DNA from 2 places in the Streptomyces sp. NPDC015139 genome. Region 1 is predicted to be linked to the other one. Evidence: riboswitches for the same ligand, from Rfam matches in the RefSeq annotation. Region 1 holds a riboswitch; the other holds the start of a gene.
The links. A riboswitch is a leader RNA that binds a small molecule or an ion and turns the genes downstream of it on or off. The one in region 1 is predicted to bind cyclic di-AMP.

Region 1 (3,879 bases):
AGTCCCCGGAGGCCGTCGAGGACGCCAAGGTCCCCGAGGACCCGGAAAAGGAAGCGACCGTAGAGGCCGGCAACGAGAACGAGGAGACGGCCAAGTGACCGAGCTCGCCACCATGGAGTTCCACCCCCGGCCGCAGCCGGGCGACGCCAAGCCGTGGGCGTTCCCGGCCCCCGAGCGCGGCACGCTGGACAACGGCCTGACCGTGCTGCGCTGCCACCGCCCCGGCCAGCAGGTCGTCGCCGTCGAGGTGATGCTGGACGCGCCCCTGGACGCCGAGCCCGCCGGCCTGGACGGTGTCGCCACGATCATGGCGCGGGCCTTCTCCGAGGGCACCGACAAGCACTCGGCCGAGGACTACGCCGCCGAGCTGGAGCGCGCGGGCGCCACGCTCGACGCGCACGCCGACCACCCCGGGGTCCGGCTCAGCCTGGAGGTCCCGGCCTCCCGCCTGGCCAAGGGCCTCGGCCTGCTCGCCGACGCCCTGCGCGCCCCCGCCTTCGCGGAGAGCGAGGTCGAGCGGCTGGTCCGCAATCGCCTGGACGAGATCCCGCACGAGCTGGCCAACCCCTCCCGCCGGGCCGCCAAGGAGCTCTCCAAGGAGCTGTTCCCGGTGACCTCGCGCATGTCCCGGCCGCGCCAGGGCACCGAGGAGACGGTCGAGAAGATCGACGCGGCGTCCGTACGCGCCTTCTACGACCGGCACGTCCGCCCCGCCACGGCCACCGTGGTCGTCGTCGGCGACCTCACCGGCACCGACCTGGGGGAGCTGCTCGGCGACACCCTCGGCGCGTGGACCGGCACGCCGGGCGAGCCGCGGCCGGTGCCGCCGGTGACCGCCGACGACACCGGCCGCGTGGTCGTCGTGGACCGGCCGGGCGCCGTGCAGACGCAGCTGCTCATCGGGCGTGTCGGCCCGGACCGGCACGACCGGGTCTGGCCCGCCCAGGTCCTCGGCACCTACTGCCTCGGCGGCACGCTCACCTCCCGCCTGGACCGCGTGCTGCGCGAGGAGAAGGGCTACACCTACGGGGTACGGGCGTTCGGGCAGGTCATGCGGTCGGCCCCGGACGGCACCGGTGCCTCGATGCTCGCCATCAGCGGCTCCGTGGACACGCCGAACACCGGTCCCGCGCTGGACGACCTGTGGAAGGTGCTGCGCACCCTCGCGGCGGAGGGCCTGACCGACGCCGAGCGGGACGTCGCCGTGCAGAACCTCGTCGGGGTGGCGCCGCTGAAGTACGAGACCGCGGCGGCCGTCGCGAGCACCCTGGCCGACCAGGTCGAGCAGCACCTGCCCGACGACTTCCAGGCGACGCTGTACCGGCAGCTGGCCGCGACGGGCACGGTCGAGGCGACCGCGGCCGTCGTCAACGCCTTCCCGGTGGACCGGCTGGTGACCGTCCTCGTCGGCGACGCCTCCCAGATCAAGGCGCCGGTCGAGGCGCTCGGCATCGGCGAAGTCACCGTCGTCACGGCCGAATAGCGGCCGCTGCCGCGGAGCACGGCACGCGTGCGTGGGGCCCTGCCGACCTACGGGTCGTCAGGGCCCCCGCCGTTCCACTCGCTTCACCAGATGCCCGATTTGGGGCGGAGGTTGCCTGTCTGCCCTGTGGGATGCGCTACAAAAACCCGGATCCGTTTGAGGATTGAAAGCGGGCTTCCGTAGGTTCGTCCAGGCTGTTCGTCACGCACCACGCCGCGCCCGCGGCACCGGACAGTCATCGCCGAGTCCCCGTACGGCGCGAGCCAGGGGAGCCGGGGACCCATCGTCCCTGGGGTGAATCGGGCGCCCGCGCGTGAGCGAGGGGGCCCGTAGGAGACCTTCCTGCTCCGAACCCGTCAGCTAACCCGGTAGGCGAGAAGGAAGGAAAGGACCAGCCACTTCATGGCGTTCATGTGCGCCACCGGGAAGCATCGCAAGCCCGGCCGGGTCAAGCGCACCACCGCGCAGGCGGCCGGTGTCGCCGCCCTCACCACCACGGGTGTCGTCGGCACCCTCGCCGCGTCGCCGGCGCTCGCCGCCGAGAACGCCGCCGAGCAGACCGGCCTCACGCCCGTCGTGACCGTCAGCGACGACGTCGCGGAGCAGATCAGCGCGCAGGCGGACGCCCAGAAGCAGGCCGCCGAGCAGCAGGCCGCCGAGGAGGCCGCCGCCAAGGCCGCCGCCGCCAAGGTCAAGGAGGAGCGCGAGGCCAGGGCCCGCGCCGCCCGCGAGGCCGAGCGCAAGCGCCTCAACGCGTTCGTCGCCCCGATCGTGCACTCCTACGTGTCCACCGCCTACAAGGCCAGCAGCTCGCTGTGGTCCTCCGGCTCCCACACCGGTATCGACTTCCACGCGGCCAGCGGCACGTCCGTCCACGCGGTCGGCTCCGGCACCGTCGTCTCCACCGGCTGGGGCGGCGCGTACGGCAACCAGATCGTGATCCGGATGGCCGACGGCATGTACACCCAGTACGGCCACCTGTCGTCCATCGGTGTCACGGTCGGCCAGAAGGTCGTCCCCGGCCAGCAGATCGGTCTGTCCGGCGCGACCGGCAACGTCACCGGCCCGCACCTCCACTTCGAGGCCCGTACGAGCCCCGACTACGGCTCGGACGTCGACCCCATCAGCTATCTCCGCAACCACGGCGTGAACGTCTGACGCCACCGCGCGGACATGCGAAAGCCCCGGCTCACCGAGCCGGGGCTTTCGCCGTTTCCGCCTGATCCCCACCGGACCGCTGTCCAAAAAATATCCATGGATTCCGGCCTGCCGTCGGAAATTCGGCCTCTTTGGAATAGAGTCACGGAAAGGGCGTCCCCTGCGGGCGTTTCACGGGGATTAAGGCGGAGGTCGGTCATGCGTGTTCCGGCGCATTCGGTGTGCACGGCGATCCGGGACGACATCGTCGCCGGTGTCCACGAGCGCGGCGGCCGGCTCACCGAGGAAGTGCTGGCCCGCCGCTACGGCGTCTCGCGCGTCCCCGTCCGTGAGGCCCTGCGCACCCTGGAGGCGGAGGGGTTCGTGGTGACCCGCCGGCACGCGGGCGCGTGCGTGGCCGAACCGACCGCGCAGGAGGCCGCCGACCTGCTGGAGATGCGCCTGCTCCTGGAGCCGCTCGGCGCGGCACGGGCGGCACAGCGGCGTACGGAGGCCCATCTCAAGGTGCTGCGCGGCCTGGTGCGGCTGGGCCAGGAGCGGGCCAGGAGGGGCGGCAGCGAGGAGTTGCGCGCACTGGGCGGCTGGTTCCACGAGACGCTGGCGCAGGCCTCCGGCAGCCCCTCGCTGGCCTCGATGCTCACCCAGCTGCGCCACAAGATCGCCTGGATGTACGCGGTGGAGGCCCCGCAGAGCCCGCCGGACTCCTGGGCCGAGCACGGCGCGATCGTGGACGCGGTGGCACGCGGCGACGGCGAGCGCGCGCGGGCGGTCACGGCGCTGCACGCCGAGCGCGCGACGGGCGCGCACCGTCTGCGCTTTTCCGGCGGCGCCGAGCGTGTGAGGACTTCGCAACATGCCGTCAACACGACGGGCCGCCGGTATTAACACGGGTGTCGTATACAAAGAGAGGGAATTCGGTGGGGGTTGTTTTCCGCTGCCCGAATTCCTCCGTGCGGTGATTTGCGCGCGGTGATTTCGCCAGGCGATCGAAGCCGCTCGAAATGCCGAAGCCGCGCCGCCCGGAAAGGCGACGCGGCTGCGGCGTTCGGACGCGAGGTGCTCAGACCGTCTCGGGCAGCTCTTCCAGGCCCTCGGCGACCAGCTTGGCCAGGCGGTCCAGGGCGGCGTCCGCGCCCTCGGCCTCCGAGGCGAGGACGATCTCCTCGCCGCCCTGGGCGCCCAGACCCAGGACGGCCAGCATGGAGGCCGCGTTGACGGGGTTGCCCCCGGCCTTGGCG
Region 2 (3,879 bases), on a different contig from region 1:
AGTGCCGCGGCCAGGGTCTCCCAGCCCAGCACCGAGAGCCGGGTGCCCAGCACGGTCGTCGCGGCGACCGCGGTCAGCGCGCCCGGAGTCGCCGCGTCGGCCAGCCACCGCGGCCGGTCGGTGGCCAGCCGCATGACGAAGTCGGCCGCCAGCGCCACCCAGGCGATCGCGGCCAGGAGCAGCACCACCCGGGACAGCGTCTCGTCGCCGGACAGGTGCAGGCCCATCGACACGATGCCGGTCGCCATGACCGCGGCGCCGGCGGCGGGAGGCCACCCCGCCCACCACGCACGCAATTCCGAGATGCCGGGCATGCGCCGATGCTAGGCAGCCGCGACGGGCCGACCGGGCAGGCCACGCGCGCGTAGCGGGCAAAAACACCGGCACGCGCGCGTGGATGCGCGGGCGGAAGGGGTCAGGCCGGCCGGACCACGCCCAGGACGAGCGCCTCGCCGCCTCGGTGGACAGGCTCCTCGCGGATGTAGGCGCCCGGTTCCGGGGCGTGGATCATCGTTCCGTCACCCGTGTACAGACCCACATGGCTGCTGTCCTCGTGGAAGAAGACCAGGTCACCGGGGCGAGCGTCGGCGAGGGCCACCGCAGTGCCCGCGACGGCCTGGTCGCGGGCGGCGCGCGGAAGGGTGACACCGGCGGCCCGCCACGCTGCCTGGGTGAGGCCGGAGCAGTCGTAGGAACCGGGGCCGCTGGCACCGCTCACGTAGGGCCTGCCGAGCTGGGCGCGGGCGAAGGCGATCGCCTTCTCGGCCTTGGTGGCCTGCTGCGCGACCGTGGACGCGGAAGGCGCGGGTGCGGTGGAGGACGTCGCGGCCGCGTGCGTCTGCGGGCCGGTGTCCTCCCAGGCGGCCGGGGCGGGTACGGCGGGCAGCCCGTCCTCCCAGGCTGCGGGGGCGGACGCGGCGGGGAGTCCGTCCTCCCAGGCCGCCTGGGCCGAGCCGGTGGAGGGTCCGTCCTCCCAGGCCGCGGGGGTGGATGCCGTGGAGGGTCCGTCCTCCCACGTCGCCTGTGCGGGCACCGCGGGCAGCGCGTCCTGCCAGGGCGCCGGGTCGGGCTCGGCGGGGTGCGCGGCGCCCCAGGGTGTGGGGTCGGACTCGGCGGGGCGCGCGTGTCCCTGGGCGGGGAGCCGCGAGAGCAGGTCCCGCGTGGTGGCGAGCTTGCGCTGGACGGCGGCCTTCGCGGCCTTCACGTCGTAGGGCGCGGCGTCGGTGTCCGCCGTCCGCGGGCTCCTGCCGGTCCTGCCGCGCTCGGCCGTGTCCCGCACGCGCGAGGCCAGCCGGTTCATCACCCTGTTCTGGGCGAAGTGGTCCTGCGGGAACTCCGTGAGGAGAAAGGCGGCCGTGTCCGGGCCGGCGGCGGGCGCCACTCGCCCCTCCGGCGCCTTGGCGCGCCGGTTCCCGCGGCGGGCGCTCTCCTGGCGCGGCTCCTCCTCGCGGGCGCGCTGCCTGGCCGCCGGTTCGTCCTCCGGAGACGAGTCGGCCCGGCGGTAGAGCTCGTCGATCTTCTTCTCGATCTCCTCCATGCTCGGCCTGCCGTCGTCGGCGGCGGCCTCGGCCGTCTGCGACAGGACGGCCACGGAGGTGAAGGCGGCGGTGGCGAGAGCGGGGCCGCGCAGGCCCGGTCCACGGGTGCCGCCGGGGCGCGGCTTGCGGTGCGACGCCAAGGCTGGCGACTCCTTCCAAACGGCCGCCTACCGGGTTAGCTGTCGGGTTCGGGCGGGTGGTTCGGAAGGGTTGCCCTACGGCGTCGTCCCGGGTGGGAGTCGGCCGATTCACCCCGGGATCGGTGGGTCCCCGGCTCTGGGCGCCGTGCGAGGCGCGCCGGACTCGGCGGAGGCCGCGCGGCCCGGCGACGTTCGCCGGAGTGGGGTCGTGCGGCCTGACGGCAACCTAGCCAACTCGTGTGTCTCCTGTGAAGGTTGGTGAGCGGTTTGTCCGATACATTTCTGTGACCTGAGGTCAGGTTTATACAGGGGTGACCAGGCGCTTCCGCAGCGTGAGGGGTATGAAGGGGGTTCGCCGGGAAGATCGATGCCGTCGTGGAAGTACTCGGGAACGGCCGTCCGCGGGCCATGTTCCGGGGACCGGGACCGGTTGTCGGTGGGGCGCCCTAGACTCGTAGAGCGATGAGCAGCCTCTTTGACGACAGCTTCCTGGCGGACCTCCGGCCCCCTCGTGGGCACGACGAGGAGCCCCCGCCGCCGCCCGAGCACGATCACGCCCCGGAGCCGATTCCGGACGATCTGTTCGGCGGGAAGTTCGACGTGCCGCCGGACCGGGACGCCCACTACCGCGACGGCGCCCCGCGCCCCGCCCTGGACCCGGCGGCCCTCCTGGAGGGGCTGAACGAGAACCAGCGCGCCGCCGTGGCGCACGCCGGCTCCCCCCTGCTCATCGTCGCCGGTGCGGGCTCCGGCAAGACCCGCGTGCTCACCCACCGCATCGCGCACCTGCTCGCCGAGCGGCATGTGCACCCCGGCCAGATCCTCGCGATCACCTTCACCAACAAGGCCGCGGGCGAGATGAAGGAGCGCGTCGAGCAGCTCGTCGGCCCGCGCGCCCACGCGATGTGGGTCATGACCTTCCACAGCGCCTGCGTGCGCATCCTGCGCCGGGAGTCCAAGAAGCTCGGCTTCACCTCGTCGTTCTCGATCTACGACGCCGCCGACAGCAAGCGCCTGATGGCCCTGGTCTGCCGTGACCTGGACCTCGACCCCAAGCGCTTCCCGCCCAAGTCCTTCAGCGCCAAGATCAGCAACCTGAAGAACGAGCTGATCGACGAGGAGGACTTCGCCGCCCAGGCCACCGACGGCTTCGAGAAGACCCTCGCCCAGGCCTACGCCCTGTACCAGTCGCGGCTGCGGGAGGCGAACGCCCTCGACTTCGACGACCTGATCATGACGACGGTCAACCTGCTGCGCGCCTTCCCGGACGTCGCCGAGCACTACCGCCGTCGCTTCCGGCACGTCATGGTCGACGAGTACCAGGACACCAACCACGCCCAGTACGCCCTGGTCCGCGAGCTCGTCGGCACCGCCGCGCACCCGGTGGACGTACCGCCGAGCGAGTCCGACCTGCCGCCGGCCGAGCTGTGCGTCGTGGGTGACGCGGACCAGTCCATCTACGCCTTCCGCGGAGCGACGATCCGCAACATCCTCCAGTTCGAGGAGGACTACCCCGACGCGACGACGATCCTGCTGGAGCAGAACTACCGCTCCACGCAGACCATTCTGTCCGCCGCCAACGCGGTCATCGAGCGCAACGAGTCCCGCCGCCCGAAGAACCTGTGGACCAACGCCGGCGAGGGCGCGCGGATCACCGGTTACGTCGCCGACACCGAGCACGACGAGGCCCAGTTCGTCGCCGACGAGATAGACCGCCTGGTCGACGCGGGCGAGGCGAAGGCGGGCGACGTCGCCGTCTTCTACCGCACCAACGCCCAGTCCCGTGTCTTCGAAGAGATCTTCATCCGCGTCGGCCTGCCCTACAAGGTCGTCGGCGGTGTCCGCTTCTACGAGCGCAAGGAGGTCCGGGACGTCCTCGCCTACCTGCGTGTCCTCGCCAACCCCGAGGACACGGTGCCGCTGCGCCGCATCCTCAACGTGCCCAAGCGGGGCATCGGCGACCGCGCCGAGGCGATGATCGACGCCCTCTCCCAGCGCGAGAAGATCAGCTTCCCCCAGGCGCTCAAGCGCGTCGACGAGGCGTACGGCATGGCCGCGCGCTCCACCAACGCGGTCAAGCGGTTCAACACGCTGATGGAGGACCTGCGGACGATCGTGGAGTCCGGGGCGGGACCGGCGACGGTGCTGGAGGCCATACTCGAACGCACCGGCTATCTGGCCGAGTTGCAGGCCTCCACCGA

Region 2: linked by a shared signal. The riboswitch ahead of ACF08B_RS12100 (NlpC/P60 family protein) and the one ahead of ACF08B_RS12945 (M23 family metallopeptidase) in region 1 are both predicted to bind cyclic di-AMP.

The regions. Positions count from the first base shown of each region.
Region 1 is NZ_JBIBUW010000004.1:121,364-125,242, forward strand. It holds gene ACF08B_RS12935 (M16 family metallopeptidase) at 1-98, shown strand, start outside; gene ACF08B_RS12940 (M16 family metallopeptidase) at 95-1,483, shown strand; cyclic di-AMP (ydaO/yuaA leader) riboswitch at 1,713-1,872, shown strand; gene ACF08B_RS12945 (M23 family metallopeptidase) at 1,886-2,641, shown strand; gene ACF08B_RS12950 (GntR family transcriptional regulator) at 2,840-3,526, shown strand; gene ACF08B_RS12955 (HPr family phosphocarrier protein) at 3,702-3,879, opposite strand, start outside.
Region 2 is NZ_JBIBUW010000003.1:742,217-746,095, reverse strand. It holds gene ACF08B_RS12105 (tellurite resistance/C4-dicarboxylate transporter family protein) at 1-314, opposite strand, end outside; gene ACF08B_RS12100 (NlpC/P60 family protein) at 416-1,678, opposite strand; cyclic di-AMP (ydaO/yuaA leader) riboswitch at 1,687-1,831, opposite strand; gene pcrA (DNA helicase PcrA) at 2,141-3,879, shown strand, end outside.